DNA from 4 places in the Rhizobium sp. 01L419 genome. Region 3 is predicted to be linked to each of the others. Evidence: predicted binding sites of a transcription regulator. Region 3 holds the regulator's gene; each other region holds the start of a gene.

Region 1 (8,017 bases), on a different contig from region 3:
GCCTGTCGAGAGTGCGCACCGGGCTGTTGGCCTGACAGTGAGCCGAACGAAAGGTGGAAAAGTCATGATTGCCGACGAGTGTCTGGGCGGCAGCATGCATGACCTCATGATCCAGCGACTTCGGCACCCACCATGCCTTGCCCGCCTCCAGTGCGAGCGGTGCCCGGCGGGTGATGATACGATAGAGATAGTGCCGCCGAAGCGCCGAAAACCGGGCGTCGAAGAATTCGCTCGCTAGCTCGACGCTCAGGATCGCCACCTTCTCGCCGGCGAGCTTCAGATGGGCGTTCAACGCATTCTGCAGTTTGAAGGGGGACCATTCCTTCGAGAGATCGGCATGGACGACCTGACCCATGGCATGAACGCCTGAATCGGTGCGCCCTGCACCACGGATAGAAACGGTATCGCCGCTCGCCGAGAAGATCGCGGCTTCGATCGCGCCTTGCGCCGACGGTCCGTTGTCCTGTCGCTGCCAGCCGACATAGGGTCCGCCGTCATATTCGACGATCATGCGGTAACGTGGCATCAGGCGAGCCTCGTGCCCGCGGCAAGCGGCGCGCCGCGCAGGAAATCGGCGGCGGCGAGCGGTTTGCCGCCAGCCTTCTGGAGTTTGGTCAAGCGGATGGCGCCGGCGCCACAGGCGACCACAAGGTCATCCGTCAAAAGCTCACCGGCTGCGCCCTGACCCATATCAAGCTCGGAGCCCAGCACCTTGATACGCTCGGGCTTGCCGTTGCTTTCAAGTTCGAACCAGGCACCCGGGAAGGGTGCGAGGCCGCGGATGTGATTGTGAACTTCCTTGGCGTTGCGGCCGAAATCGATGCGCGTTTCCGCCTTGTCGATCTTGGCGGCATAGAGCACGCCTTCGGCAGGCTGCGGTGTGAGCGGCAGATCGTCCATCTCCAGCCTGACCATGGCTTCTGCCATGGCTTTGGCGCCGACATGCATCAGCCTGTCGTGCAATTCGCCTGCCGTCATATTGGCGCCGATCTCGACTTCGCGGGTCAGTGCCACGTCGCCTGTATCGAGGCCCTTGTCCATCTTCATGACCATCATGCCGGTTTTTGCGTCGCCCGCCATGATCGCCCGCTGGATGGGGGCCGCGCCACGCCAGCGCGGCAGCAGCGAGGCATGGCCGTTGTAGCAGCCGTAACGCGTGCCGGTCAGGATAGCTTCGGGCAGCAGCAGCCCGTAAGCGACGACGACGCCGACGTCGGCACCCAGCGCGCGGAAGCGCTCACGCTCTTCGGGATCTTTGAAATTGATTGGTGTGAAAACCGGCAGGCCGAGCAGTTCGGCCGCCTGGTGCACTGGCGATTTCTGAAGATCGAGCCCGCGCCGGCCGCCCGGCCGCGGCGGCTGGGTATAGACGGCAACGATCTGGTGGCCGGCGTCGACGAGCAGGCGCAGCGTCGGGACGGAGAAGTCGGGCGTTCCCATGAAAACAATACGAAGAGACATTCTATCTCGCCAATTGAGGATCAGCCGTCTTCAAACGGGTTTACGAGCTTGAGATCAAGCCCTTCGAAGCCTTGTATTCCCTCGCCTTGGCGGTTCAAAGCGCCTTAGACTTGGCGGACTTGGTGAACTTCTTGATCACCATCTCGCGCTTCAGCCTCGATATATGATCGATGAAAAGCACGCCATTCAAGTGATCGATCTCGTGCTGGAGGCAGGTCGCCAGAAGGCCGTCAGCCTCCACGCTCTGCTCCTTGCCTTCGCGGTCGAGATATTTGGCGGTAACCTTGGCGGGCCGTTCCACTTCAGCATAATAATCGGGAATGGAAAGGCAGCCTTCCTCATAGACGGAACGTTCGTCCGAGGAGCTGACGATCTCCGGATTGATGAAGACGAGCGGCTGTTTTTCCTCGCCTTCCTTCGAAAGATCGATGACGAGCATCCGGCGCGCAACACCGACCTGGATTGCGGCAAGGCCGATGCCCGGTGCGTCATACATAGTGTCCAGCATGTCGTCGACAACGCGCTGGAGATCAGCATCAACCCGCTCGATCGGCTTGGAAACCTGACGGAGAACGGGATCGGGAAGAATGATGAGTGGCTTGATGGTCATGGCGTTCCCATAACCCATCTTTTCACAGTAGGGAATTATCCGCTGGGCAGGGATTGCGGTTTTTTGCAGCGCCTGCCCGGTTTTCGCCCGGATTGTCAGGCTGCGCGGCGAGCGGCACGAGCAACCTGACGGCCTTCGGCGCTTGCACGGAAACGCTGCAGCAGTTCAATGAGGTTTTCGACCCCATCCTTCAGCTTGCGGGTTTCGGCCGACGTACGCTCGACCATGCCGGAATTCTGCTGGGTGATGGTGTCCATATTACGGATCGCTACGCTCACCTCGTTGACGCCCGTTGCCTGATCGCGCGCGGCAGCCGCAATATCGGCAACGAAGCTGTTGATGATGTCGATTCGGCTGATCATGTCGCTCAGCGCCTCACCGGTGCTGCTGACGATGTTCACCCCCTCGTTCACCTGTGTCGAGCTTTCGGAGATCAGGTTCTTGATCTCCTTGGCGGCATCGGCCGTGCGCTGCGCAAGCTGACGGACTTCCTGTGCGACGACGGCGAAGCCCTTGCCGGCATCACCGGCGCGGGCGGCCTCGACGCCAGCGTTCAGCGCCAGCAGGTTGGTCTGGAAAGCGATCTCATCGATGACGCCAATGATCTTGGCGATTTCGGTGGAAGATTTCTCGATACCAGCCATGGCCGAAACGGCGCTGTTGACGAGTTCGCCGGAATTCTTGGCTTTTTCCTGTGTTTCGCGCACGGCGCCGGACGCCTTCTCGGCATTGGCGGCGGTCTGGCTGACGCTGACGGAGAGCTGCTGTAGCGCAGCCGAGCTTTCTTCGACGCCCGCAGCCTGCTGCGCGGTGCGCAAGGCAAGATCGTCCGTCGCTTTGGACATTACATCGGCGCCTTCAAGAATGTGGCCGGACGTCGTGCGGACGGAGGTGAAGGAATTGCGAAGAGCGTTGACGGCCCTGTTATAGTCCTCGGCCATCTCCCGGAAATTTCCGGGCAGATCGGCAGGAAGGGTCGCTTCGAGATCGCCGCGCGACAGCGCTTCGAGGCCGCGGCGCAGATGTTCCAGTGCCAGCGCCTGATCGGCTTCGGAGCGAGCGCGTTCTTCTTCCAGCGCCTGGCGCTTTTCCTCAAGCGCCTGGAGATAGACGGAGATGGAATAATCCATGTCGAGCATCGCCGCCTTGATGACGGCGGTCAGCTTTTCGGCAAGCGCCTTTCCTTGCTGGCGGGCAAAGAGCGATGGCCACTGCTTTTCCATCAGGCCCCGGACGAGCTCCGACATGACAAGCGCATAGCCGCCAATATACCAGCGCGGCTCCAGGCCGATGCGAGCATGGGTGCGGCCGACGGCCGTGACGCCATTCACATAGCTCTGGTCGAAATTGCCACCGGAAAGATTGCCCCAATGTTCCTGCTGACGCTTCTTGGCGTGACCCATATGGGCCTTGTCGGAAAAGAAGCCTGCAACAGCCGGAGTCTTGGCAAGCTTATTGTAGAATTTGTCCAGGGCGCCGCCGAGCAGCTCGGAGATCGCCGGCCGCAGCTCCCGCAGATTCTTGCGTGCCTCATCGTCGAGCTCAATGAAGTCAAGGCGCTGCTTGAGGGCATTATCGGTCTGCTGGGGAGTCATGGAGGATCTCTATCTGGCGCGGATGCGGAGGGGAATTTCCGCGCCAGATTTGGCGAATATGGTTTAGCAATCGTTAAGTATGCCCGCTAATTTTTCTCAGATTACAGCGAAGTAGCGCTGACGGCGCCTGACAGGCCGGCGCGGATTGTTCACGTTTTGATCTGGATATCGCTGTCCATTTTGTTATGGTGCAATATGACCATGACACCCGACTCACTCACCTTCTCCCTGCCCGTGCCGAACCCGGCCATACTTGCAGTCGCGGGCGCCGCGCTCGCCGTTCTCATTCTCGTGGCGATCGTGTTTGCCTTTCGCAATGCCGGCATCCGCCGCGAGGAGGCGGAGGAGGCCAATCTTCGCGCCACAGAAAGCGAAGCGCGCATGGGCGAGCTTCTGAAAATCCAGGCGGAGATGCAGGGACGCATCTCGACCATGACGGAGGTCTTCGGTGCACGGCAGGCCGAGCTCAATCATGCGATCAACCAGCGGATCGACGGCATGTCACAGCGCATGAGTTCGACGCTGACCGAGCAGACGAAATCGACGCATGACAACCTGCAGAAACTGCAGGAGCGCCTGGCGGTGATCGATGTGGCCCAGAATAATATCCAGACACTCGCCAAGGATGTCGTCGGGCTGCAGGCCATTCTTTCCAACAAGCAAACGCGTGGGGCTTTCGGCCAGTCGCGTATGGAAACGATCGTCGCCGATGGCCTGCCAATGGGCGCCTATACCTTCCAGCAGACGCTTTCCAATGGCTCGCGACCGGACTGCACGATCCGAATGCCGAATGGGGCACCACCGCTCGTCATCGATGCCAAATTTCCGCTCGAAGCGTGGAACGCGATCCGTGATGCAGGCGGGGCAGACGCCGGCAAGCTTGCCGGCCAGCAGTTTCGTCGCGACATGGAAGTCCATATCAAGGATATTTCCGAGAAATATCTGATCCAGGGCGAGACGCAGGAGACGGCTTTCCTCTTCGTTCCCTCGGAATCGATCTTCGCTGAAATTCACGAGAATTTCGAAGCGATCGTGCAGAAGGCTCACCGTGCACGCGTCGTCATCGTTTCGCCTTCGCTCCTGATGCTGTCGATCCAGGTCATCCAGGCTGTGCTGAAAGACCAGCGTATGCGGGCGCAGGCGCATGTCATCCAGGGTGAAGTCGCCCTGCTCATGGACGATCTCGGCCGGCTCGACGAGCGCGTGCGCAAGCTGCAGGGACATTTTTCTCAGACGCAGCGTGACGTGGACCAGATCATCACCTCGGCGGACAAGCTTACCAAGCGCGGCGCGAAGATCGAGGCGCTGGAATTCGAGGCAGGCGGCGACGGCAAGCCGGCGCAAGTGAGCGAGCCGCCGGCGAAATCAGTCGAAAGCAGGACCGGACTGCTCAAGCTCAGGGTGGTTGACGAGGAGTGATCGCTTCGGCAGTGTCGCGACCCGAAGCAAGGGACAGACATTCCATGATCACAGTTTTCGGCTCCATCAACATGGACCTTATCGCCACCACCGAGCGCCTGCCGAAGCCCGGAGAAACGGTTGCCGGCAATAGCTTTGCAACGGCTGCCGGCGGCAAGGGTGCCAATCAGGCGCTCGCCGCCCGCCGCGCGGGCCGCTATGTCCATATGGCGGGCGCTGTCGGCAAGGATGCCTTTGCCGAAGGCGCCCTTGAACTGCTCGACGGCGCCGGCACCGATCTTTCGCGCGTCAGCCATGTCGAGGGGCCGACGGGCACGGCCCTCATTCTCGTCGGCGGCGACGGCGAAAACATGATCGCGGTCATTCCCGGCGCGAACGGCAAGGTCAGCGGTGGCAATGCCGAGGCCGCCGTCAACGCCATGAATGAAGGCGATATTCTGATGCTGCAGCTTGAAGTTCCGGTCGAGGCGGTCGAGCGTTCGCTTACTGCCTCCCGTGCCAAGGGCATCACCAGCATTCTCAATCTTGCGCCGCTCATTCCGGATGCGCCGCGCCTCGGCCGGCTGGCCGACATCGTCATTGCCAACGAGACCGAATTCGAGCGGCTGGCAGGACAGGAGAGCATGAGTGCCGGCGACCGTGAGGCGGCGTTGGAGCGGCTGCATGCCGAGACCGGCCAGACGCTGATCGTTACGCTCGGCGGCGATGGTGTCATCGCGATCCGGGATGGCCAGATTTCCCGCGCGCAGGGCCTTGTCATCGAACCCGTCGATACTGTCGGCGCCGGCGATACGTTCTGCGGCTACTTCGCAGCAAGCCTCGATGAGGGGCTGGATTTCGACTCGGCGCTGCGCCGTGCAGCGGTTGCCGGCTCGCTCGCCTGCCTGAAGCCGGGGGCTCAGCCCTCCATTCCGCTCGCAGCCGAAGTCGCAGACAGAATATAGTCCAGTCCAGCCGCGAACAATCCATCAGACGCTGCCCCCAGTTTCGGGGTGGCGCTCCGGTTTTGCTGCCGAAACATATCGAATTTCATTCAAATTTAAGAGGTTTCTGGCGATCCTTCGGGCGATCGCGACTTCGTTCATCTTCGAGGCGGTCACCCCCATGGCTGCTCCATGATAGAGCGTGCCTTACCCGCTGCGCCGGAGAATGGCCCTTCGGTGCGTCCTTGCCCCGAGGAACTTATGTTCATTTTCAGAATGAAATCGCTTGCGGCGAAGCTCATAGTCATTACCGGTGCCGCCATTGCACTGGTGCTTGTCGTTTCGAACCTCTTCCTCATCGACCAGACCCGTAACCGCGTCCAGACCCTGACGCTGGATCAGGCCAATTCGGAAGCCAAGTCGATCGCCAACGAGATTGCAGCCAATGTCGGCGAGCTCGCGAGTGCTGCCCGCACCATGTCGGGCGTCGTAGGACGCGGACACGAAGGCAAGATTCTCGATCGCAAAGGCATTATCAGCATTCTGAAGGCCAATCTCGAACAGAACGCCTTCGCCTTCGGCAGCTGGTTCTGCGAGCAGCTTGGCGCCTTCGACGGCAAAACCACGGAAATTGCCAACAACAATGACGAGGGCACCAACAAGGTCGGCGCCTTCACGCCTTACTGGTCGAAAACCAGGACCGGTGACATCCAATTCTCGACTTTCGAGAACGACTATACCGCCGAGTGGTGGAAGCTCGCCGCCGACAGTGGCAAGGGCGCGATCACGGCGCCCTACCTCGCCGAAGGCACCGACGTCCCGACCCTGCTGACGTCGATTGCCTATCCGGTCATGTCCGGCGGCAAGATGATCGGTGTGGAGGGCGTCGATATCTCGCTGAAGTCGCTTACCGACAAGGTGCAGGCGCTGCGGCCCTTCGGCTCCGGCCGTGTGACGCTCATCGCCCAGAACGGCAACTGGATCGTCGCTCCGGCCTCCGACCTGATGTCCAAGCCCTATGGCGACAATCCCGGCTCTGCTGACGTGAAGGCCGCGCTTTCGTCCATGAAAGTCGGTCTCGTCAAGAACCTCAGCTTCGATGGCCTCGATCCCTTCGACCGTGTTGTCTATCCCTTCGCAGTTCCCGGCCTGAACGCCAACTGGGTCGTGCTGGTCGACGTTCCGCATGCGGCGATGAATGCGCCGGTTCAGGATCAGACCTTCATGATGGTCATTAACGGCATTATCGTGCTCGGCGCCGTACTGCTCGCCCTCTACTTCGCCGTCCGCTCGCTCGTTCAGCGTCCGCTCGCTGGCCTCGTTTCCAGCGTCAAGGCGCTGAGCGACGGCAAATATGACGAAACGGTCGCCGGCCAGAACCGCGCCGACGAAATCGGCTCGGTCGCCAAGGCTCTCGAAGGCTTCCGCTTCGCGCTTGCCGATACGCGGCGTCTCGAAGCCGAGGCCGACAGCCAGCGCCTTGCAGCCGAAACCGAACGCGGTCGCTCGGAATCGGAACGCCAGCAATCGGTCAGCCTGCAGCGTCACATCGTCTCGATCGTCGGTGCCGGCCTTTCCGAACTGTCCCAGGGCAATCTCGGCCACCGCATTACCGAGGAATTCCCCGGCGAATACGGCAAGCTGAAGCAGGACTTCAACGCAGCGCTCGCAAGCATTGAGGAAACCATCAACACGATGAGCCTCAGCGTCGTCAATATCGGCTCCGGCACGGGCGAGATCAGCAACAGCGCCTCCGACCTTGCCAAGCGCACCGAACAGCAGGCGGCAAGTCTGGAAGAGACGGCAGCGGCGCTCAATGAGCTCACTGCCCAGGTCAATTCCAGCGCCGAGAACGCCCGTACGGCAGCCGACAACGTCAATCTCGCTTGCGAAGACGCCGAGAAATCAGGTGAAGTGGTGCAGAAGGCGATTGCCTCCATGCACGGCATCGAGCAGTCCTCCACTGAGGTTTCGCGCATCATCGGCGTCATCGACGAGATCGCCTTCCA
Region 2 (8,017 bases), on a different contig from region 3:
CTGCCGTATCTGCAGATCTGGCGTAACCAGAAAGCGCCGGCCCATATCGTTGGTATCGAGCCCGTGTCGCACCGCTGGGTGCTGCGCCACGAGCTGGAAGCGGCGGGCGAGTTCAACTTGTTGAAGCCAGGTGAAAGCCGCAGCTACGGGCTACGTTTCGCCTTTGTCTAATGAAGGGCTGTTCAGCGAAGACGTGTTGACGCCTACGGGAGTGCGTCGTAGACCTTCAGCCCACCATTTTCGAGGAGATTGAGACGATGGATATCCGCCAGATCGACGATGAATACTCCGTTTCCGGCCAGATCACGGTCGAGGATCTCGACCAGATCAAGGCTCTCGGCTTCAAGTCTATCGTCTGCCATCGTCCGGACGACGAAAGCCCTGATCAAACGCCCTTTACCGTCATCGAGGCCCGCGCCAAGGAGATCGGCCTTGAGATCACCCATGTGCCGGTCGGCCCGATGGGCGTGACCGAGGAAGCCGTGCAGGGCATGGTCGATGCGCTCGACGAATTCGAACGCCCGATGCTCGGCTACTGCCGCTCCGGCGCACGCTCCACGGCGATCTATCAGAAGACGCATCACATCCGCGCCTGATCCGGCCGAACCGGACCAATCCGACGCCGCCTGAGCGCGGCGTCTTTCATTTGATGAACAGGAGAACACGATGAGCATCAAGCGTATCGACATCGGCACCCGCATGAGCGGCGCCGTCATTCACGGCAACACCGTCTATCTCGCAGGCCAGGTCGGCGAAGGCGAAAGCGTTGCCGATCAGTGCAAGTCCGCGTTCGGCGAAGTCGACCGCCTGCTGGCTGCTGCCGGCAGCAGCAAGTCGAAGATCCTGCAGACGATCATCTATCTCTCAGACATCGCCTATTTCGCAGAGATGAACGCCGTCTGGGAAGGCTGGATCGACCCGGCAAACCCGCCGGCCCGCGCCACCAGCGAAGCCAAGCTCGCTGCGCCGAAGTACAAGGTCGAGTTCATCGTTACAGCCGCTCTCGACTAAAGGCGTCACGAGATTGCTATTAGAGGCCGGTGAGGTGTGAACTGGATCAGTTCACGTACTTACCGGCTTTTTGTTTGAGAGATTTCCGAAAGTGTTCTGGTTGGCGTAATCGCCTCGGGATCGAGCTTGATCTCGATGATCGACGGCTTGCCGCTGTCGCGTGCTCGCTCGAAGGCCGACGCAAAGTCCTCGGTCTTTTCCACCGTCTCGCCATGGCCGCCATAGGCGCGGGCTAGTGCTGCAAAATCCGGATTGGTAAGGTCGGTAGCGCTGACGCGGCCCGGATAATCACGCTCCTGGTGCATGCGGATCGTACCGTAGATGCCGTTATTGACGACGACCGATATGATCGGCAGGCCATAGCGTACAGCGGTCGCAAATTCCTGCCCGTGCATCAGAAAGCAGCCATCGCCGGCAAAGCAGATGACTTGCCTCTCGGGGAAGAGCTGCTTGGCGGCAACCGCGGCCGGCAGGCCATAGCCCATGGAGCCTGACGTTGGTGCCGCCTGTGTGTTGAAGTGGCGGAAGCGGTGGAAACGGTGCACCCAGGTGGCGTAGTTGCCGGCGCCATTGGTGAAGATAGTGTCCGGTTTCGTATTGGCCTCAAGCCACTCCATGATCGGCCCCATGTGGACGGCGCCGGGACCTGTCGCCGGCGGCTTCGACCAGGAGAGATAGGCCTGATGCATGCGCTCGGTGCGTTGGGCCCAGCGCGGCTCAGGCGGGGCTTCGAGATCGGCGAGCGCTTCGACGAAATCGGCTGGGCTCGCACAAATCGCAAGATCGGGGCGATAGACGCGGCCGAGCTCGGACGGATCTGGATAAATGTGGACGAGCGATTGGGCCGGGTAGGGGATATCGAGTAGCGTATAGCCCGAAGAAGGCATTTCCGACATGCGGCTGCCGAGCAGTATAAGCAGGTCGCTTTCCTTGATCTCTTTCGCCAGCGCCGGATTGATACCGATGCCGACATCGCCGGCATAGGAGGGATGCAGGTGATCGAACAGCATCTGGCGGCGGAAGGAACAGCCGACCGGCAGGCTGAAGCGCTGGGCGAAAGCCTGGAAATCGGCGACCGCATCGGCATCCCAGCGGGTGCCGCCGAGGATGACCATCGGCCGCTCGGTCTTCAACAGGCGCAGGTAGAGATCGTCGATCTGGCTGCGGCCGGGATGGGCTTCGACGCCGGTGTAGCGCTTGGCGCGGGGTGCTTCGACCTCGTCGCGCAGCATATCCTCGGGCAGCGTCAGCACGACCGGACCTGGACGGCCGGAGGTGGCGATCGCAAAGGCACGGGTGACAAATTCAGGGATGCGGGCGGCATCGTCGATCTCGCCGACCCATTTGGCAAATTCCGTGAAGGCGCGGCGGAACTCGACCTCCTGGAAGGCCTCCCGCTCGCGCGCCTCCCGCTGCACCTGACCGATGAAGAGGATCATCGGGATGGAATCCTGCTTCGCGATATGCAGGCCGGCAGAGGCATTGGTGGCGCCCGGGCCGCGGGTGACCATGCAGATGCCGGGCTCCCCGGTCAGCCGGCCCCAGCAATCCGCCATCATCGCCGCGCCGCCTTCCTGACGGCAGACGATCACATCGATATCGCTGTCGTGCAGGGCGTCGAGCACGGCAAGGAAGCTTTCGCCCGGGACGCAGGAGAGGCGTTTTACGCCATTCGCCTTCAGTGCTTCGACGATCAGTTGTCCGCCTGTCCTTTTCATGGCCCCTTCCTTCTCATGGCGATGTCTTCCTCTCCCATTCCACAAGTTCGGCCAGTACTTCGGCATTGTGTTCGCCGAGACGCGGGCTCGGCCGTTCATATCGCAGCGGCGTTTCAGACAGCACGACCGGCGTACGTACGCCCGGGATCATTGTGCCCGCAGCATCCGGTAGATCGACACGTAGGCCGCGTGCCGCAATCTGCGGATCGGCAAACATTTCCTCGATCGTGTTGATGGCACCGGCCGGCACGGCATTGTCTTCGCAGGCCTTGAGCAGATCCGCTTTTTGCCATCTAAGCGTTTCGGTTGAGACCATCCGGCGGACTGCATCTCTGTTGGCGACGCGGGCCTTGTTGGTCGCGAAGTTTTCGTCATCGGCGATGACGAGGCCAAGGATGGTGCAGAGGCGGCGGAACTGGCCGTCATTGCCGATGGCAAGGATGAGATAGCCGTCAGCCGTCGGCACGACCTCATAGGGGGAGATATTAGGATGGGCATTGCCGAGGCGCACGGGGGCGCGGCCGGAGACCAGATAATTCATGTTCTGGTTTGCGAGGACTGCCGATTGCACATCGAGCAGCGCCATGTCGATCAACTGGCCTTCGCCTGATTTCAGGGCATGGATGAGGGCGGCCTCGATCGCCGAGACGGCATAGATGCCGGTAAAGATATCGGCGATGGCCACACCCGCCTTCATCGGCTGTCCCTCAGGCTCGCCTGTGATCGACATGAAGCCGGACATGCCCTGGACGATGTAATCGTAGCCGGCGAGATTGGCGTAGGGGCCGGTCTGGCCGAAGCCGGTGATGGAGCAATAGACGAGGCGCGGGTTGATCGCCTTCAGGCTTTCGAAATCGAGCCCGTATTTGACAAGGCCGCCGAGCTTGAAATTCTCGATCAGCACATCGGCGGTGGCGACGAGGCGGCGCACCAGCGACTGGCCTTCCGCGCTTTTGAGATCGGCGGTGACGGACCGTTTGCCGCGATTGGCGGAGTGGTAATAGGCGGCAGAGAGGTTTTCTCCATCCGCGCCCTCGACGAAGGGCGGCCCCCAGTGCCTCGTGTCGTCGCCGCCATCAGGATTTTCCACCTTTATGACATCGGCGCCGAGGTCGGCCAGCATCTGACCCGCCCAGGGACCGGCCAGCACGCGTGCAAGCTCGATGACCCTGATCCCGGCAAGCGGCGGCTTCTTCTTCACGTCTTCCGTCATGTTCCTCCCGGGTTCCTCCCAAACTCCTTCCGTGGGCGGCGGATTTCAGGGCGCCCGCGTTGCCTCAGATGTATCGGATACGGGTTTGGAAGCAAAGCGCCGCTCGCGCCAGATGATGTAGAGACCCGACGCGATGACGATCAGGATACCGACCCATTTCAAGGCATCCGGAAAATCGGCGAAAACCAGCCAGGCAAAGACCGTGGCCGAGACGATTTCCAGGTATTGCAGGGGTGCCAGCGTGGAAGCCGGGGCGGCGCGATAGGCATAGGCGGCAAGGATGCCGGTGATCGCCGCGGCGATGCCTGTGCCGAGCAGGTGGCCGAAGGCGGGAAGATCGGGCATGGTCGTGTCGATGATGTCGGAGCCGCTGCCATAACCGAAGAACAGGATGACGGCGCAGAAGAAAATGCCCCAGAGGCCGGTCTGGAACTGCATGGCCCAGGGATCTTCCCGATGCGACAGCACGCGTGTCATCAGTGCGAAGACGGCGATGCAGAAGGCACTGACGACGGGCAGCAGGGCGATGTAGCCGACCTGCTCGAAGCTTGGCTGGATGATCAGCATGGCGCCGAGGAAGCCCACGGCGCAGGCGCTGTAGCGCCGCCAGCCGATGGTCTCTTTCAGAAAGATGCTGCTGAGGATCGTCAGGATGATCGGCTCGACGAAGAAGATGGCGATCGCATCGGCAACCGCCATGACCTTCAGCGTTGTGACGAAGCTGATCATCGAGATGGTGACCATCGCGCCGCGGATCGCATGATACCAGCTCTGCTTCAGCGAGACCTGAATCTTTGCACCGCGCAGGAAGATGAAAGGCAGCATGGTGAGCGACTGGATGACGAAACGGAAGGCGGCAACTTCCGTCGAGGAGATCGTTGTCGTCGCCAGCTTCGAGAAGATGTCGATCAGCGGCGAGATCAGCACCGAGAGCAGCATGAAGAGCAAGCCGAGCGTCACCTCGGATGAGGCGGGATGGCGGGTGGAACTCAGGCTCGTCATCTCAGGTCCTTTCGCTCGGGACCGTGCGGATTGCCTCGTCGCACCAATTGGCGAAATCCGCAATTGCCGTTTCCGCGCCGATCTCGTTCAGCGTTTCATGCCGCATGTCCTGATATATCTCAGTGCTGATACGGGAGAAGCCTTGGCTTTTCAAATGCTTTGACAACCAGAGCACGGCTTTTCCATTGTTGGTCGCCGGGTCACCGCCGCCGCCGACAAGATGGATCGGCAGGTCCTTCGGCAGCTTCCCAAGCTGCCGGTCTTCTATGCCGCGGAAGGTGAGGGCGAAGACGTCCAGCCAAAGCGATACGGAGGCATCGAAGCCGCAAAGTGGATCGGCAATATAGGCGTCGACCTCGGCCCGATCGCGCGATAGCCAGTCGAATTCCGTCCGGTGATCGGGAATGGATTTGCCCCAGGCGGCAAATGTCAGCCTCGGCAGCATGTCGCTCGGCACGTCGGAGCCTTTCAATGCGCGCTCGGCAAGCAGGATCGCTTGCGCGGCGCGGCCGGAAAGACCGACGTCGAAATTCGAATTCCAGATAGCAAAGGCTGCGAAATGGCCGGGAAGAGCGGCGGCAGCGTTCAGCGCGATCAGGCCACCCATCGAATGACCGAACAGGATGACCGGCAGGCCGGGATGGCGGTTCGTGGCAAAGCCGTGTATGGCGGCGATGTCGTCGATGACGTGTTCGATGCCGCCCCGTCTTGCGAAACGGCCCAGCGGTCCATCGGGCGCGGTGGTCTCGCCGTGGCCGCGATGGTCGTGTGCGTAGACGTGATAGCCTCTTGCGGCCATGGCCTCGGCAAAGCGCCGGTAGCGGCGCGAGTGTTCGGCAAGCCCGTGAGAAATCATCAGGATAGCCCGCGCTTGTCCCTCCGCTGGCTGATGATGATAGGCAAGCGAAGCCCCGGCATTCTGAAGCCGCAATGTCTCGGAAAACATGCATTCCTCCCGCGCTCAAAAGACCAGATATCAAGGCAAATGCAATATTGCGGTTTGGCTCATACATGAGAAAGCATGGTTTTCGTTGCGATTCAGGGTTGCGCAAACTCCGTCTTCATGCTTTTTTGTTCCTGTATTGTTCTTTGTCGGGGCTATCAATGGGCAAGTTTTTCCTTTCAGTTTCCATCCTGTTTCTTTCGTTATCGTCAGTCGGCTCCGCATCCGCGCAGGAAAGCGGGCGCACGCGCTTCATCCTGGCGGCAAGCTGGCAGCCGGCGTTCTGCCAGACCAACCAGAAGAAGGCGGAATGCGCCAACCAAAGCGGCGACCGCTACGACGCGACCAACTTTTCTCTCCACGGTCTGTGGCCAATGCGGCAGGACTATTGTGGCGTACCCACCGATCAGAAGGCTGCAGATAAGGACAGTAATTGGACGAGCCTGCCGGCCGTGAGCCTTTCGGCTGAGACGAAGGCGGCACTCGACAAGGCGATGCCCGGCACGCAGTCGGGTCTTGATCGGCATGAATGGATCAAGCACGGCACCTGCACGAAAATGAGTGCCGACGATTATTTCACCACCGCCATTCATCTGATGGGCGATCTCAATGCTTCTGCCGTGCGTGATCTCTTTGCCGCCAATGTCGGCAAGACGCTGAAGGCCGATGCAATCAAGGCGGCCTTCGACAAGAGCTTCGGCGCAGGCGCCAGCGACCGGGTGAAGATGAGCTGCCGGCGCGTCGGCAACAAGCGCGTGATCAGCGAGTTGACGATCGGCCTTTCGCAGGATGCCGTTTCTGCTCAGGCAAAGGAGAAGGGTCTTGGCGGCCTCATCCAGGGGGCAGGGCAGACGTCCTTCGGCTGTGACGAAGGCCTTGTGGATGCTGCAGGCTTCTGATGGAAACATGCCGAAATCCTGACGAAACAGGGTTTCGGCGTTGCCCGCGGGCGTGGTTTCGCCTACATAGCGGCCACGATTTCAAGTTTCCGCCCGGAGCATCCCAGCATGGCACGCCAGTTCATCTATCACATGTCCGGCCTCAACAAGGCCTATGGCAACAAGAAGATCCTCGAGAATATCCATCTTTCTTTCTACCCCGACGCCAAGATCGGTATCCTCGGCCCGAACGGCGCCGGTAAGTCCACCGTGCTGCGCATCATCGCCGGTCAGGACAAGGAATATACCGGTGAAGCCTGGCTCGCCGAAGGCGCGACGGTCGGATACCTGGAACAGGAACCGAAACTCGATCCGAACAAGACAGTGTTTGAGAATGTCATGGAAGGCGTCGCCTCCAAGACGGCTGTGCTCGAGCGCTACAACGAATTGATGATGAACTATTCCGACGAGACGGCGGATGAGGGTGCGAAGCTCCAGGACATCATCGACAGCCAGAACCTCTGGGATCTGGAAAGCCAGGTCGAGATGGCAATGGAAGCCCTGCGTTGCCCGCCGCGCGATGCCGAAGTCACCAGCCTTTCGGGTGGTGAGCGCCGCCGTATCGCACTTTGCCGCCTGCTGCTGTCGCAGCCGGATCTGCTGCTGCTCGACGAACCGACCAACCACCTGGACGCCGAGACGATCGCCTGGCTTGAAAAGCATCTGCGCGACTATCCGGGCGCCGTGATGATGATCACCCACGATCGTTACTTCCTGGACAACGTCACCGGCTGGATCCTCGAACTCGATCGCGGCCGTGGCATCCCCTACGAAGGCAACTACTCGGCTTACCTGCTCGCCAAGGCCAAGCGCATGCTGCAGGAAAACCGCGAAGAGGCAGGCCGCCAGAAGGCGATCAGCCGCGAACAGGAATGGATCGCTTCCAGCCCGAAGGCCCGTCAGGCGAAGTCCAAGGCGCGTATCAAGTCTTACGAACAGCTGGTGGAAGCCGCCGAGAAGCAGCGTCCCGGTGACGCGCAGATCATCATCCCGGTCAGCGAGCGTCTCGGCCAGGTGGTCATCGAGATGGAAGGCATCACCAAGGGCTTCGAGGGCCGCACGCTGATCAGCGATCTGTCGATCAAGCTGCCGCCGGGCGGCATCGTCGGCATTATCGGCCCGAACGGCGCCGGCAAGACGACGCTGTTCAAGATGATCACCGGCCAGGAAAAGCCGGATGCGGGATCGGTCC
Region 3 (8,017 bases):
GCCTCGCGCGCTGGATGGAGAGGCTGTCAGCCGACACCTACCAGCTCAAGGCGGTGAAGGAAGGCTACGATCTCATCTGGCAGCGTATGCAGACGGAAAGGCCGCCTGGCGAGCATGCGGCGCAAATATTGCTTGATGTTCTAGCCAACAAAAAACCCGGCCATTCCTGACCGGGTTTTCTTTTGTCTATGAAGTCAGCGCTTAGCGCTTGGAAACCGGCACGTAGTCGCGCTTCGGTTCGCCGATATAGAGCTGGCGCGGACGGCCGATACGCTGTTCCGGATCTTCGATCATTTCGTTCCACTGCGCGATCCAGCCGACGGTGCGGGCGAGAGCGAAGAGCACGGTGAACATGGTCGTGGGGAAGCCCAGGGCCTTTAGCGTGATGCCGGAGTAGAAGTCGATGTTCGGATAGAGCTTCTTCTCGATGAAGTACGAGTCGGTCAGCGCAATGCGCTCCAGTTCCATGGCGACTTCGAGAAGCGGATCGTCCTTGATACCGAGTTCGCCGAGAACTTCATGCGTGGTTTTTTGCATGATCTTGGCGCGCGGGTCATAGTTCTTGTAGACGCGGTGACCAAAGCCCATCAGGCGGAACGGATCGTTCTTGTCCTTGGCGCGGGCGATATATTCCGGAATGCGGTCGACAGTGCCGATTTCCGTCAGCATGTTGAGGGCTGCTTCGTTAGCGCCGCCGTGAGCGGGGCCCCAGAGGCAGGCGATGCCGGCGGCGATGCAGGCGAACGGGTTTGCGCCCGAGGAGCCGGCGAGACGAACCGTCGAGGTCGAAGCATTCTGCTCGTGATCGGCATGCAGGATGAAGATACGGTCCATGGCGCGTGCGAGCACCGGATTGACGACATATTCTTCGCAAGGAACGGCAAAGCACATGCGCAGGAAGTTGGACGCGTAGTCCAGGTCGTTCTTCGGGTAAACGAAGGGCTGGCCGATATGGTACTTGTAGGCCATGGCGGCAAGCGTCGGCATTTTGGCGATCATGCGCAGGCTGGCGACCATGCGCTGGTGAGGATCGGTAATGTCGGTGGAGTCGTGATAAAATGCCGAAAGCGCACCGACGCAGCCACACATGACGGCCATCGGATGTGCGTCGCGGCGGAAGCCGGTGAAGAAGCGGCTCATCTGCTCATGCACCATGGTGTGGTGCGTGACGCGATAGTCGAAATCCTTCTTCTGAGCGGCGGTCGGCAGTTCGCCGTAGAGCAGCAGGTAGCAGGCTTCCAGAAAGTCGCCGTGCTCGGCAAGCTGCTCGATCGGGTAACCGCGATGCAGCAGAACGCCCTCGTCGCCGTCGATATAGGTGATCTTCGATTCACAGGATGCGGTCGACGTAAACCCGGGGTCGTACGTGAAGGAAGCCGTGTTTTTGTAGAGTGCACCGATATCGATCACGTCTGGTCCGACCGTGCCTTTTCGCACGGCGAGGTCGACTGATTTGTCACCGATTTTGATTGTAGCGCTTTGATCCGTCATGCTGATCCTCCGGGGTGGCGGTGGCGCCGCAAAAGCGCCATAAGGGTTAAGCGTCCTAAGCGATAGCTATATGATCGCGAAGCTAATGCCAAGTTACCGTGACGCCATTTTGTGCATCGCGGCATCATCTTTTAGGCAGTGCAGCGATGAGCCTCACGCATATCAGAACACCATGATTTGACTGGATTTTTGCTGCCGCAAATTTTCCTCGTATTTCAATCGATTATTGTTTGCGAGTTTTGATCTGAGGTTGCATTCTGCCGATCTCCGGGGGCGGGTCCAAGCGAATATGACGGGGTTCGATACAGCAGAACGGCATGTGCAATCCATTGATGCAAAGATGGATTTTGCTGATGCCGCACCGCGCGCCATTGTGACGCAACTGGCAAGGACGCAGGCTACGGTTCCGTTTCCGTGGCGGCTGATCGCCGTTGCGAAACGACACATCCGATCGTCTGTCCGCATGGCCGCTGAAGAGGCTGGCTACGGTCGCCTCATTCTTTTTTCGCCGGTCTTCCTTGGTGCAGGTGCCGCGACCTGGTTTCTGGCAGCTTCGGATTTTCCGGCTGTCTCGCTTGGTCTCTGCCTTTTTGTTGCCCTCGGTGCCGTCGTACTTTGCGGGTATCGCCGGACGAAATTGCGGGCGATGCTCTCTGCTCTGCTTCTCTTTGCCGGCGGAATGCTTTCGGCACAGGTTGAAACATGGCGGGCGCAGACCCTGATCCTTGATTCAGCCGTAGCAACAACGGTAACCGGCAGGATCGAGCGCCGCGAAGGCGACGGGCGGGGGCGCTGGCGTTACATTCTTGACGTCACCGGAACCGACGCGCCGCAGATCAAGCGTCCGCCTAAACGCATTACAGTGCTCGTGAGAGGCGCCGCGCAGCCTTTCGAGCTTGGCGACGTCATCGAGGGCAGGGCGCGTCTCACGCCTCCGGCAGGCCCCGCACTTCCCCACCTCAATGATTTTGCTTTCAGTGCCTATTTTGACGGCATTGGCGCCAACGGCTTTTTCTATGGCGCGCCGAAAAAGCTTGCCTTGCAGCCACAGCAAGCGGGCTCGGTCGGTGAGGCGACACTCGAATGGCTCTATCGCCTCAGGAGTGGCATCGGCGATCGCATACGCTCCACCCTGCCGGGCGATACCGGCGCCTTTGCCGCTTCGCTTGTCACCGACGAGAGGCGGGCGATCTCGGATGACACGACGGACGCGCTGCGGCAGTCCGGCCTTGCCCATATCGTCGCGATCTCCGGTCTCAATATGGCGCTTTCCGCCGGCATCTTTTTTGTCGGCCTGCGCGTCGTCCTTAGCCTTTTTCCCGGCATTGCCCAGGCGTGGCCGACCAAGAAAATCGCGGCGGCCGGTGCGCTCGCGGCGGTGACAGCCTACTATCTGATCTCCGGCTTTGCCGTCTCCGCTGAACGTGCCTTCATCATGATGGCCATCATGCTGGTTGCCGTCTTCTTTGACCGGCCATCGATCAGCCTCAGAAACGTGGCGCTATCCGCTCTTGTGATCCTTGCGATCTCGCCATCGGAGGTGCTGGGGCCGAGTTTCCAGATGTCCTTTGCCGCAACACTTGCCCTGGTCGCCGGCTACGATCTCTGGAAAGGCCGGCCGATGTGGGAGAATGTCTTTGCCAACCTGCCGATCATGAAACCCCTCTTCGTGGTCGGCGGTTTCTTTGGTGGCATTTTCCTGACGTCGCTGATTGGTGGCTTCTCTACCGCGCTGTTTTCGATTGAGCATTTCCACCGGCTGACAGCCTACGGCCTGCCGGCAAATCTCGCGGCCATGCCGGTGATTTCCTTCATCGTCATGCCGGCTGGGATGCTGGCGATGCTGCTGATGCCCTTTGGCCTGGACGGCTGGGCATGGCATGTGGCAGGCTTCGGGCTCGATCTGGTGATCACAATCGCAAAGACGGTATCGAGCTGGGGTGGCAATATCGATGTGGGCCGTTTGCCGGGTTGGTACTTCCCGACGGCCGTTTTCGGTTTTCTGCTGCTGACCCTCCTCAGAACTCGACTGCGGCATATCGGAACGGCAATCGTCACTCTCTCCACGCTTGCTGTCGCGGCGCTGCCATCAGAGGCAATGCCCGACATCGCCATTGCCGAAGACGGTAGCCTCGTTGCTGTTGTCGATGGAGAGGCGATAGCTTCGAACCGCGAAAAGCCACCCGCCTTCATCTTCGAACAATGGCAGCGGGCGCTTGCCATCGAAGAGCACAGGAAGCCAGTCACGCTGGAAGCTGCCAATAGGCCCACTGCGCCCGAAGGCAAAAGACTGCAGCTCTCGCGGGATCAACAGAATGAAGCCAGAGAGTCGATGAGACGTGTCGCGATCGGTTCGCCGTCACGGTTCTCGTGCCTGAAAGGTGCCTGGTGCGCCATCATGCTCGGCAATGGAAAGAAACTGACGGTTATCGACAATGCAGCCTATCTGGGCCCTGCCTGCGATACGGCCGATATCGTCGTCACCCCTGTCCGTCTGCGTTTCGACGGCTGCCGATCCGGAGCTATGCTCTTTACTGGCGAAACATTGCGCAAGACAGGCGCGATCGAGCTTCGTTTCACAGATGGCGGAGTTGCGGTTGCCGCTACCTTCGACGCATTGCGACGGCCCTGGATGCGCCACCGTGCCTATGACTGGCGTAGCGACACATTCGCTGATGTTGGCCCGTCACCGGTCAGTGATAGCGACGAATGAGGCCGACGAGCTTGCCCTGGACCTTGACGCGATCCGGCGGGAAAATGCGAGTCTCGTAAGCGGGGTTTGCGGCTTCGAGCGCAATCGATGCGCCCTTGCGGCGGAAGCGCTTGAGCGTCGCTTCCTCTTCATCGACGAGTGCGACGACGATGTCACCCGGATTGGCCGTGCTACCGTTGCGGATGATGACGGTATCGCCATCGAAGATGCCGGCTTCGATCATCGAGTCGCCACGAACTTCGAGCGCATAATGTTCGCCGGAGCCAAGCATATCAGCGGGAACGGTGATGTCATGGGTGTTGTTCTGGATTGCCGAAATCGGCACGCCGGCAGCGATGCGCCCCATGACCGGCACGGAAACCGAATTGCCGTTGTCGGCCGCAGGTGCTGACTTTGCCGCGGCGGGAGGCGCAACAGGTTGCGGCTTGCCGAGGCTGCCTTCGATGACGCTTGGTGAAAAGCCGCGCCTTGGCTGCAGGCTCGAGCTATAGGCTTCCGGCAGCTTGATGACTTCGAGCGCACGCGCCCGGTTCGGAAGCCGGCGAATGAAGCCGCGTTCTTCGAGCGCCGTGATCAGCCGATGAATGCCGGATTTCGAGGCCAGATCCAGGGCGTCCTTCATCTCGTCGAAAGATGGCGGAACGCCGGATTCCTTCATCCTTTCATGAATGAAAAGAAGAAGTTCCTGTTGTTTGCGCGTGAGCATCGGCGTGTGACCCCAGTATTGAAACAAATCCAGAACGGACACTATATGTTCCATATGTGTTCCGCAAGTGGCTAAATTTTCGTAAAATTTCTCTCCATTGTGTTGAGAATTTTATTTTTGTCGGCGCCCGTCCCGTCCGGCCTTGCTTCGTAAGGCTTGTTGAAGCACATCTCCTTGTGATTGCTGGAGAGTAGCTGATGACCCAAGACACGCTTGCGATCGATCATCTCGTTTTGCCGGTTACCGATATCGCCCTTGCACGCGAGAGGTTGGGCAAGCTGGGCTTCACCGTCGCTCCGGACGCGCGCCATCCCTTCGGTACGGAAAATGCCTGCGTTTTCTTCGCCGACAGGAGCTATCTCGAGCCGCTCGGCATCGCCAGTGTCGAGGAGAGCGACAGGACGGCGCGCGACGGCAATGTCTTCACAGCCCGCGATCAGGCCTTTCGTTTTCGATGCGGCAGCGAGGGCCTGTCTGCTATCGCCTTCAGTGCCGCGGATGCAAAGCATGAACATGCTCGATTCGTTAAAGGCGGCATTAGCGCTGGTTCTGTGTTGCAGTTCGAACGTCCCGTGAAAATGCCGGATGGCACGGAGAGCATTGCCGGCTTCCGGCTCGCCTTCGCCGGCGACCTTCGGGCACCGGATTTCTTTCTCTTCGCCGTCGAACGCGTCAATCCGCTCCCTGCTGACCGCAGCGCGCTCGAAGCTCACGTCAACGGCGTAACCGGAATTGCCGAGATAGTTCTAGCCGCGCCCGAGCCTTGGGCCTTCGGCGAATTCGTCCGTGGCGTGGCAAGAGCCGACGCCGCAGATGAGACCGGTTTTGGGGTGAGAGTTCCTCTGGCAAACACAAAGATCAGTCTGATGAACCCGGCGGGTCTGGAGGCCTATTTCGATCTGGCGACGCCGGACACCGATCGCGGCCTGCGTGGGCGGGCGATCCTTTTCCATGCGGGCGATCTTGCCGTGACAGAAGCGCATTTGGCTGCTAACGGGGTGACCTATACACGCAAGGGCAACCGTATTCTGGTGAAGCCCGCGCCCGGCCAGGGCGTGCTCTTCGCCTTCGAGGAAACATCATGAGCTCCAATACCAATTCCCAGGTGACGGTCGGCGAGGGCGCCGGTAAGGTCACCTTCTCCAATACCGGCCGCTTGTCGCTGATCGCCGGCGCCTGTGAAATGGAAAGCCGCGACCATGCGTTCATGGTGGCTGGCACATTGAAGGAACTGTGCGCCAAGCTCGGCATCGGGCTTGTCTACAAGACGTCTTTCGACAAGGCCAATCGCTCTTCGTTGTCGAGCAAACGCGGTGTCGGCCTTGAGAAGGGGCTGGAAGTATTCGCTGATCTCAAGAAGGAACTCGGCATTCCGGTTCTCACCGACATTCACAGCGAAGAACAATGCGCCGAAGTAGCGAAGGTCGTTGATATCCTGCAGATACCGGCCTTCCTGTCTCGCCAGACGGATCTTCTGGTGGCTGCTGCCAAGACGGGCCGCGTCATCAACGTCAAGAAGGGCCAGTTCCTGGCGCCTTGGGATATGAAGAACGTGCTCGGCAAGCTGAATCAGAGTGGCAATCCGAACATTCTGCTGTGCGAGCGCGGCGCTTCTTTCGGCTACAACACGCTGGTCTCCGACATGCGCTCCCTGCCGATCATGGCAGCCACCGGTGCGCCAGTTATCTTCGACGCCACTCATTCGGTCCAGCAGCCGGGCGGGCAGGGGGAAACCTCCGGCGGAGAACGGCAATTCGTGGAGACGCTCGCGCGCGCTGCCGTGGCGGTCGGTGTTGCTGGGGTCTTTATCGAGACTCATCAGGACCCGGATAACGCGCCCTGCGACGGCCCGAACATGGTCTATCTCAAGGATATGCCGCGGCTTCTGGAAAAGCTGCTGGCTTTCGACGCGATCGCTAAAGGCTGACAGTCAAAAGCCTGACATGATCGTAATATAGCGACGAGTGGAACTGCATGCCGAAGGGTGCCGCAAACTGCCATTGTAATTTGCGCACCTTCGATTAAGACGGTTTCAAACGATTTATCCACCCACCGAGCAGGAAAAAACCATGACTGCAATTACCGATATCATCGCCCGCGAGATTCTCGATAGCCGTGGTAACCCCACCGTCGAAGTCGATGTCTATCTCGAAGACGGCAGCATGGGCCGTGCGGCTGTTCCCTCGGGCGCTTCGACTGGCGCGCATGAAGCCGTCGAACTGCGCGACGGTGGCAAGCGCTATCTCGGCAAGGGTGTCGAAAAGGCCGTCGAAGCCGCCAATACCGAGATCTTCGACGCGATCGGCGGCATCGACGCTGAAAACCAGATTCAGATCGACAAGATCATGATCGAGCTCGACGGTACGCCGAACAAGTCACGCCTCGGCGCCAACGCCATCCTCGGCGTTTCGCTTGCTGTTGCCAAGGCTGCCGCGGAGGCTTCCGGCCTGCCGCTCTACCGTTATGTCGGTGGTGCTTCGGCAAGCCTTCTGCCGGTTCCGATGATGAACATCATCAACGGCGGCGCTCATGCCGACAACCCGATCGACTTCCAGGAATTCATGATCCTGCCGGTTGGCGCAGATTCGATCCGTGAAGCCGTCCGTATGGGCTCGGAAGTCTTCCATACGCTGCGCAAGGAACTCGCTGCCCAGGGGCACAACACCAATGTCGGCGACGAAGGTGGTTTTGCACCGGGCCTGAAGAGCGCTCCGGAAGCCCTCGACTTCATCATGAAGTCGGTTGAGAAAGCCGGCTACAAGCCGGGTGAGGACATCTATCTCGGCCTCGATTGCGCCTCGACGGAGTTCTTCAAGGACGGCAGGTATGTGATGGAAGGCGAAGGCCGCACGCTCGAACCGGGCGCAATGGCCGAATACCTCGCCGAACTCGTCGGCAAGTACCCGATCATTTCCGTCGAAGACGGCATGGCAGAAGACGATTGGGAAGGCTGGAAGACGCTGACCGATCTTGTCGGCAAGAAGTGCCAGCTTGTCGGCGATGACCTGTTCGTCACCAACTCGGCTCGTCTGCGTGACGGTATCCGCATGGGCGTTGCCAACTCGATCCTCGTCAAGGTCAACCAGATCGGCTCCCTGACGGAAACG
Region 4 (8,017 bases), on a different contig from region 3:
GCCTTGCGCTTGCCGGTCTTACCGTCAGGTGCTCCGAGCGAGGCCGAGGGCAGCATGCCGAGCGAGCCGGTCAGCATGGCGGCAACGTCGGAGAGCATGTCGCCGAAGAGGTTGTCGGTGACGATGACGTCGAACTGCTTCGGCTGGCGCACGAGCTGCATGCCGCCAGCATCCGCCAGCATATGCTCCAGCTGCACGTCGGAATATTTCGCCTTATGCGTTTCGGTCACGACCTGGTTCCAGAGCACGCCTGATTTCATGACATTGCGCTTTTCCATGGAGCAGACGCGGTTGTTGCGGGTGCGGGCCATTTCAAAGGCGACACCGGCGATGCGCTCGATCTCGTAGGTATCGTAGACCTGCGTATCGATGCCGCGCTTCTGGCCATTGCCGAGATCGATGATTTCCTTCGGCTCGCCGAAGTAAACACCGCCCGTCAACTCGCGGATGATGAGGACGTCGAGGCCTTCGACCAGTTCCGGCTTCAATGAGGAAGCGGAGGCGAGTGCAGGATAGCAGATCGCCGGGCGCAGGTTTGCGAAAAGTTCCAGATCCTTGCGCAGGCGCAGCAGGCCGGCTTCCGGGCGCACTTCATAGGGAACGCTATCCCACTTCGGGCCGCCGACGGCGCCGAAAAGCACAGCATCAGCGGCAAGTGCCTTTTTCATGTCGTCTTCGGAGATTGCCGCACCATGCGCGTCGTAGGCGCTGCCGCCGACGAGGCCTTCATCGGTGACGAAGCCGGCATTCATCGCCTCGTTCATATAGGCGATGATCTTGCGGACCTCACCCATGGCTTCAGGGCCGATGCCGTCGCCCGGCAGCAGGAAAAGATTGCGCACTGTCATGAAACCCTCCGCGGAAAAACAAGCTGCGGCTTCTTAGACCCCGGAAATCGGCATTTCAAGCGAGAGAAGGGGTGAATCGGTACGCTTGCCTCCGCGTCATGTGATGTCTGATGTGGTTGCTCCCGCACCTTCAAACAGGCTAGAACAACAGCTCTTCCTTTCTTTCCCCGGATATTCTTCCATGTCTTTTGCACCCCTTCATCTCGACACGCCCCTCATCCAGACAGCGCCCGATTACAGCGCCAGCGGCAAGCCGCTTTGGTTGAAGCTTGACGCACTGCAGCCTTCCGGCAGCTTCAAGCTGCGCGGCGTCGGCCGGCTATGCCAGCACGAGGTGGAAAGCGGCGCGCGTGAGATCTTCTGCGCCTCCGGTGGCAATGCCGGCATTGCGGCAGCTTATGCCGGGCGGGCGCTCGGTGTACCGGTCACGATCGTGGTGCCGGAGACGACGGCGTCTGATGTGCGCAAGACGATCGCTGCAACGGGTGCCAGTGTGCTGGTTCACGGGTCCGTCTTTGATGAGGCAAATGCGCATGCGATCGAACTCGCCGAGAGCCGCAAGGCAACCTATGTGCATCCTTTCGACCATCCGCTTTTGTGGGATGGCCATGCCACGTTGATCGATGAGGTCGTCGCGAAGGGCGCAAAATTCGATTGCGTGGTCACGAGTGTCGGCGGAGGCGGGCTGCTTGCCGGCATTGTCGAGGGGTTGAAGCGGAACGGGCTTGCCGATGTGCCTGTTATCGCCGTCGAGACGGAAGGGGCGGCGTCTTTCAATGCCAGCCTCAAGGCCAATGAGCGTATTTCGCTACCGGCCATCACCTCGATTGCCACGTCGCTCGGGGCGCGGCAGGTGGCGCCCCATGTCTTCGACCTGCCGAAGCATCACCCGATCGAAAGCGTTCTCGTCAGCGATGCCGATGCCGTGGCTGCCTGCCTGAAATTTGCCGATGCGCAGCGCATCCTGGTCGAGCCGGCCTGCGGTGCGGCGCTTGCCGTCGCCGATGTGCATGCCGGCCTGCTCTCACGCTTCGACAATCCGCTCATCGAAGTCTGCGGCGGCATCGGCGTGTCGCTCGAAAAGCTCAGGGTCTGGAAAGAGAAGTTTCTCTGATCGCCGGCCAAAGAAAAAGCCGGGCGAGAGCCCGGCTTGATCGAAAGCAATTTTGATTTTGCTCAGGCGGCCCAAGGGTGCGAGGCAGCATTCTTCTTTTCGAAGTCGTCGATCGCCTTGCTCTTTTCCATCGTCAGGCCGATATCGTCGAGACCGTTCAGCAGGCAGTGACGCCTGAATTCATCGAGACCGAACTTGATCGAGCCGCCATCCGGGCCGGTGATTTCGAGGTTTTCGAGGTCAACCGTAAGAACAGCGTTGGAACCGCGCTCGGCGTCATCCATCAGCTTGTCGAGGTCTTCGTGGCTGACCTGGATCGGCAAAATGCCGTTCTTGAAGCAGTTGTTGTAGAAAATGTCGGCGAAGCTGGTGGAGATCACACAGCGGATACCGAAATCGAGCAGCGCCCACGGAGCGTGCTCACGCGAAGAGCCGCAGCCGAAGTTGTCACCGGCAACCAGGATCTTGGCATCGCGGTAGGCCGGCTTGTTCAGTACGAAATCGGGGTTTTCGGAGCCGTCTTCATTATAACGGGCTTCGGCGAAAAGGCCCTTGCCGAGGCCGGTGCGCTTGATGGTCTTCAGATAGTCCTTCGGAATGATCATGTCGGTGTCGATGTTGACGACCGGCAGAGGGGCTGCAACGCCCGTGAGCTTCACGAATTTATCCATGACCCATGCTCCATTTCAGCAAACGTACTTTCTATTTTTGCATCTAGTCCAGTTTTCAGCCGAAATGAAGAAGAATCTTTCGCTGACGCAGGCCACGCGACGTTTCGCGCAGCCGGCCAATTGTGTGTCTTCTTACTTCGACGGGGCATTCAGACCCCAGAGGACGCCAAACGGATCGCGAAGCTGGCCGTAGCGATCGCCCCAGAACATCAGCTCGACCGGCATGACGACTTCGGCGCCGGCAGCGACGGCGCGATCCCACCAGCTATCGATATCGTCGATAATCAGCTGGATGGCGAAGCCCTCATGGCCTTTGAAGGGATGGCCGTATTCGGGATAGGCATCCGACAGCATGAGCGAGCTGCCGTTGATGTAGAGATGCACATGCATCGTCCGGCCGCTTTCGTCTGATGGTACGAGATAGGCTTCCTCTGCACCGAAAGCCTTCTTATAGAATTCTGCAGCCTTTAGCGCGCCGTCGACCGTCAGATAGGGCAGCAGGCCATTCTTGACCGGCGGCATCTTGGTCGGGCTGTTTTCCGTCGCATCCATGCTCATCCTCCATTTGTTTTCAAACGCCGGTCAATGCCTGGCTGCTTCAAAGACGTTACGGGGGAGCGTGAGCCGACAATGTCGGTCAGAATTTTCAGCGAAAAGTGATCAGAGATCGATGATCGTGCCGCGGCCGTCGTTCCAGACGCGCATCTCGCGCTTTCCATCGGCACGGGCGCGGGCGCGGACGGGAGCGGGCTTCATCTTCATCGAAAGGGCGCGGCCGACCATAAGCACGGTCAGGATGCCGCCAACGGCGAGCGTGACCGAGAAGGTGAGGAGCAGCATAGCCACAAAAACGGTGGCGCCGGCAAGCATGAAGAAGATGGAGCGAATGTTCTGCATTGGTTTGAAACCTTTCTAAGGAAAGGAATGTGGTCCTTCTTTTTCCTCTCTGCAAGTCAAGCATGGCTTTTTGTTGTCTTGCCGGGCTTTGCGAAGCTTGGCACTAATGGCCCATGAGCCGAACACCACCTCTCCGTTCCCTGCGTCTGCGCCGCTCTGTGCTGAGCGTACCCGCCATCAATGTGCGGGCGCTTAGAAAGACCCATTCCCTTGATTGCGATGCGGTAATTTTCGATCTTGAGGATTCCGTCACGCCTGAAAAAAAGGCGGAAGCACGCGACAATCTGAAGACGTTTTTTTCGGGACCGCCACTCGAGGGTAAGGAAAGGATCATCCGTATCAACTCTTTGTCATCCGGCTTCGGGCTGGCGGATCTGGAACTGGTCAAGGCACTGTTGCCAGATGCCGTTCTGCTGCCGAAGGTGGACGAGCCGCAGGATGTCACTGATATCAGCGATCCTCTTGCCGATGCGGATGTGCCGGAGGAGCTGCGCATCTGGGCGATGATCGAAACGCCGCGCGGCGTGCTGAATGTCGCAGCCATCACCGAATCCGGCCGCACGCCGGGATCGCGGCTCGATTGCCTCGTCGTCGGACTCAACGACCTGCGCAAGGAGACGGGCGTCTTGCCGCAGCTTGGGCGGACCTATCTCGTACCCTGGCTGATGCAGGTCATTCTGGCGGTCAAGGCCTACGGGCTCGATGCGCTCGACAGCGTCTTCAACGATTTTCAGGATGGGGAAGGTTTCGATGCCGAGTGCGGGCAGGGCCGCGCCATGGGCTTTGCGGGCAAGATGCTGATCCATCCGGCGCAGATTACAGCCGCCAACCGGCATTTCGGGCCGAGCGCGGAAGAAATCGCGGAGGCTGAGGCTATCATCGCCGCCTTCGCCGATCCGGCTGCCGAGGGGCTGAACGTCATCAATGCGGACGGGCGGATGATCGAGCGGCTGCATCTTGTCCAGGCCGAGGCTCTGGTTCATAAAGCGCACCTGATTTCTGCAAGAAAGCCCGCCTGATGAAACTCTACCGCTTCCTGACCGGTCCCGACGACGCTTCCTTCTGCCACAAGGTGACGGCGGCGCTGAACAAGGGCTGGTCAATGTCCGGCTCGCCCACCTATGCCTTCAACGCTGCGACCGGCCAGATGCAGTGCGGCCAGGCTGTCGTCAAGGAGGTCGAGGGCAAGGACTATGACCCGGACATGAAGCTGTCCGAGCAATAGGTCAGCGTTCAGCAGCCTCTTCGGCGCTTGCCTCGATGCGCTCCATGTCATCGTCGCTGAGGCCGAAGTGGTGGCCGATCTCATGGATCAGCACATGGGTGATGATGTCACCCAGCGTCTCGTCGTTTTCTGCCCAGTAGTCGAGGATTGGACGGCGATAGAGACGAATGCGGTTCGGCATCTCGCCGGTTTCCAGGGTGAAACGCTCTGAAATGCCGCGGCCCTCGAAAAGACCGAGCAGGTCGAAAGGTGTTTCCAGCGCCATATCCTCGAAGACCTCGTCATCGGGAAAGTCTTCGATTTCGATGGTCAGATTGGTCGTCAGCTTGCGAAATTCGTCCGGCAGATGGCTATAGGCCTCCATTGCCAGCGACTCGAAGGTGCTGATCGTCGGCGCATGGCGGTCCCCCCAATCATCGCTCTGGTCTATGCGGGCCATTAATATTCCTTCCTTTGCGGCCCATATAGAACCTTTATCGCCGATTTTCGAGTGCGGAATCAAAGGCAGGAATAAATTCTTATAAAATGGCCGTTGACTCTTCATTAGAGCTCTGGAATCTATAAGAACATAACAGGAACAATACGGATGGAGAGAACGCCATGGCGCAGACCGCCCTGGCGCGCGAGCGGCTTTTTGCGCTCCGCGAAACCATTGCCCGACTGGAGGGAAAACCCGCACCGGCGCTTGCCGCGGCGGAACGGGAAGCCTTTGCAGAAGGACGTGAGAGGCGGCAGGAGCGCATTCTGCCACGCTTGCCTTTCGGTGTGGGATTACTCGATGACGCCTTGGAAGGCGGCCTGCAGCTCGATGCGATTACCGAGTTCCGCGCGGCAGGCTCCCGCGGTGCGGGAGCGGCAAGCGGCTTGGCGATGGCCGTTGCAGCACGGCTGCAGAGGCAGGAGGAGGATGCCGGCAGGCTGCTGCCGCTGCTCTGGATCGGTGATGCCGTCGGCACACTGGAGGCGGGTCGCCCCTATGCTCCGGGGCTGAAGGATTTCGGGCTGAAGCCGGAAAGGTTTTTCCATGCCGCGCCGCGCAAGCTGGAGGATGCGCTCTGGCTGGCGGAAGCGGCCATCGAAAGTGCTGCCTTCTCGGCTGTCGTCTTCGAAATGCGCGGCAATCCCTTGCATTTCGGCCTGACCGAAAGCCGGAGGCTCAGTCTCAGGGCGCGCGCCGTCCGGCGTCCGCTCTTTCTCGTCCGCCAGGCCGGGGAGGAGGAGGCGAGCAGCGCTGCCTTCCGTCTGCATGTCGAGCCGGCGCCGTCTGACCTGCGATCGTTGCCGGATGGATCAAAATTTGCCGGCAGCATCGGCAATCCGATTTTCCGTCTTACGCTGGAGAAGAGCCGCAATCCGGCCCCGCTCTCCTGTCTTCTGGAGTGGAACCCCCATGAACGCGAATTTCTCCCCGTCGACGAACCAAGCTTCGCTCGCCCTCCAGGCGAACAGTCAGCGCATTCTGGCGCTCAGCTTTCCACATCTGGCGACGGACCGCATCGCACGCAGGCGATGGGGTCTCTCCTGGCGTTCGAAAGGGCGTCCTGAAGCGTCACCGATCGTCTGTTCGGGCAAGCTCAACAATGCCATGCGGCTGACGGCGCTGGACGAGTTCGCCGAGAGGCTGGGGCTGAGGAAGGAACAGGGCGTTGCCGAAGCGCGCGCCATGTATCCAGCGCTCGATGTCGTGGAAGAGGATCTGGCGGCCGACCGCCGGCTGCTGGAAGCGATCGCCGACTGGTGCGACCGATATACACCGATGGTGGCGCTCGATGGCAAGGACGGGTTATTTCTCGACATTACCGGCTGTGCCCATCTCTTCGGCGGCGAAAAGGCGCTTCTGAGGGATATCCTGTCGCGGCTCTTCCATATGGGGCTCGATGCGCGTGGCGCGATCGCCTCATCACCGGGCCTTTCCTGGGCTGTCTCCCGCTTCGGACAGGGCGGCGTGGTGGAGGATGAGGAGACGGAGCGCATGCTGATGCCGCTGCCTGTCGCAGCCCTCCGACTGGAAGGTCAGACCGTCGATGCCCTGAAGAAGCTCGGCCTCAAATATATCGGCGATATCGTTCATGCGCCGCGGGCGCCGCTGACCCGCCGCTTCGGACCGACACTGCTTCTGCGCCTCGATCAAGCACTGGGTCGCGAGGAGGAGCCGATCTCCCCCCGGCTTCCCATCGCCAGCCTCTCGTCCGAACGCCGCCTGGTCGAACCGATCGGAACGGAAGAACAGATCCTTGCCGTCACCAGCCAGATCGCCGTGTCGCTGAAACCGTCGCTGGAGGCGCGTGGAGCCGGCGGGCGAGTGTTCGAGCTGGTGCTGTTTCGCGTCGACGGCAGGGTTTTCCGCATCTCCGTCGGCGCCTCGCAGCCGCTTCGCGAGCCCAAACTCGTTGCCGGCCTTTTTTCCGAGCGGCTGCAAGTGATCCATGACGATCTCGATGCCGGCTATGGCTTCGAGATCCTGCGCCTGAATGTGCTGCGGCATGATCCGTTCAAGGAGACGCAGGGTGATTTCGAGGGCGACCGGCAGGGGGAGATCTCGCTTTCGAGCTTTGTCGACCGTGTTGCGGCCCGGCTTGGTGCGGACTGCCTGCAAAGCTTCCAGCTTCGCGAGAGCCATGTGCCGGAGCGCGCCGTGATCACGGTGCCGGCAATGGAGAGCCTTCCTGCACGGCGCAAGGCAGAGCAGGAAAGCGCTCTTCCTTTCCGTCAGGAGCGCCCCTTGCGGCTCTTTGCAACACCGGAACCTGTCGAGGTCGTATTTGCCGAAGTGCCTGACGGTCCGCCGCAGATTTTCCGCTGGCGACGTCTGCAGCATCAGGTGGCAAGAAGTGAAGGACCGGAACGGATTGCCATGGAATGGTGGATCGACGGAGATGGTGCCGAGGCGCGCGACTATTTCCGGATCGAGGATGAGAACGGGCACCGCTTCTGGATCTATCGCCGCGGCTTCTATGGTCAGGAATTCGATCCCCGCTGGTTCATGCATGGGGTCTTTGCATGAGGCCCGAATCCGCATTCTTTGAGATCGGCACGAGGACGAATTTCTCGTTCCTCGAAGGCGCGTCGAAGCCGGAAGAGATGGTCGTGCAGGCCGCTTACCTGAAGCTCGGCGGCCTCGGTATTGCAGACCGGAATTCGGTTGCCGGCGTGGTGCGAGCACATGCGCAGGCAGAGCAGCTTGAGGAGAGATACAAGAACAGAGATGAAGTTCTGGCCCAGGCGAAGAAGGAAGGAAAAAAGGAGGTGATCCTCGATTCTA

Evidence for each region. Region 3 encodes LexA, which represses DNA repair genes until DNA is damaged. Its sites were predicted from a motif close to TGTTCNNNNTGTGTTCNG; they were not measured.
Region 1: AC1DUP_RS08095 (DNA recombination protein RmuC) is a predicted target of LexA. The motif match lies at 3,813-3,830, and genes of this name have one in related genera.
Region 2: AC1DUP_RS02630 (ribonuclease T2 family protein) is a predicted target of LexA. The motif match lies at 6,017-6,034, and genes of this name have one in related genera.
Region 4: AC1DUP_RS27210 (ImuA family protein) is a predicted target of LexA. The motif match lies at 5,318-5,335, and genes of this name have one in related genera.

What each region holds. Positions count from the first base shown of each region.
Region 1 is NZ_JBFTSM010000003.1:221,822-229,838, forward strand. It holds gene truA (tRNA pseudouridine(38-40) synthase TruA) at 1-526, opposite strand, end outside; gene fmt (methionyl-tRNA formyltransferase) at 526-1,461, opposite strand; gene def (peptide deformylase) at 1,556-2,071, opposite strand; gene AC1DUP_RS08090 (globin-coupled sensor protein) at 2,167-3,666, opposite strand; gene AC1DUP_RS08095 (DNA recombination protein RmuC) at 3,862-5,085, shown strand; gene AC1DUP_RS08100 (ribokinase) at 5,130-6,029, shown strand; gene AC1DUP_RS08105 (methyl-accepting chemotaxis protein) at 6,270-8,017, shown strand, end outside.
Region 2 is NZ_JBFTSM010000001.1:519,027-527,043, forward strand. It holds gene AC1DUP_RS02595 (DUF4432 family protein) at 1-171, shown strand, start outside; gene AC1DUP_RS02600 (protein tyrosine phosphatase family protein) at 258-596, shown strand; gene AC1DUP_RS02605 (RidA family protein) at 667-1,011, shown strand; gene AC1DUP_RS02610 (thiamine pyrophosphate-binding protein) at 1,071-2,729, opposite strand; gene caiB (succinate--glutarate CoA-transferase) at 2,743-3,942, opposite strand; gene AC1DUP_RS02620 (DMT family transporter) at 3,988-4,944, opposite strand; gene AC1DUP_RS02625 (alpha/beta fold hydrolase) at 4,946-5,890, opposite strand; gene AC1DUP_RS02630 (ribonuclease T2 family protein) at 6,049-6,786, shown strand; gene ettA (energy-dependent translational throttle protein EttA) at 6,895-8,017, shown strand, end outside.
Region 3 is NZ_JBFTSM010000019.1:113,619-121,635, reverse strand. It holds gene lpxB (lipid-A-disaccharide synthase) at 1-170, shown strand, start outside; gene gltA (citrate synthase) at 202-1,491, opposite strand; gene AC1DUP_RS29865 (ComEC/Rec2 family competence protein) at 1,781-4,204, shown strand; gene lexA (transcriptional repressor LexA) at 4,185-4,910, opposite strand; gene AC1DUP_RS29855 (VOC family protein) at 5,108-5,995, shown strand; gene kdsA (3-deoxy-8-phosphooctulonate synthase) at 5,992-6,837, shown strand; gene eno (phosphopyruvate hydratase) at 6,980-8,017, shown strand, end outside.
Region 4 is NZ_JBFTSM010000016.1:107,221-115,237, forward strand. It holds gene leuB (3-isopropylmalate dehydrogenase) at 1-848, opposite strand, end outside; gene AC1DUP_RS27175 (pyridoxal-phosphate dependent enzyme) at 1,030-1,962, shown strand; gene leuD (3-isopropylmalate dehydratase small subunit) at 2,025-2,633, opposite strand; gene AC1DUP_RS27185 (VOC family protein) at 2,766-3,185, opposite strand; gene AC1DUP_RS27190 (hypothetical protein) at 3,294-3,530, opposite strand; gene AC1DUP_RS27195 (HpcH/HpaI aldolase/citrate lyase family protein) at 3,644-4,549, shown strand; gene AC1DUP_RS27200 (DUF1737 domain-containing protein) at 4,549-4,755, shown strand; gene AC1DUP_RS27205 (metallopeptidase family protein) at 4,757-5,194, opposite strand; gene AC1DUP_RS27210 (ImuA family protein) at 5,356-6,300, shown strand; gene AC1DUP_RS27215 (Y-family DNA polymerase) at 6,311-7,759, shown strand; gene AC1DUP_RS27220 (error-prone DNA polymerase) at 7,756-8,017, shown strand, end outside.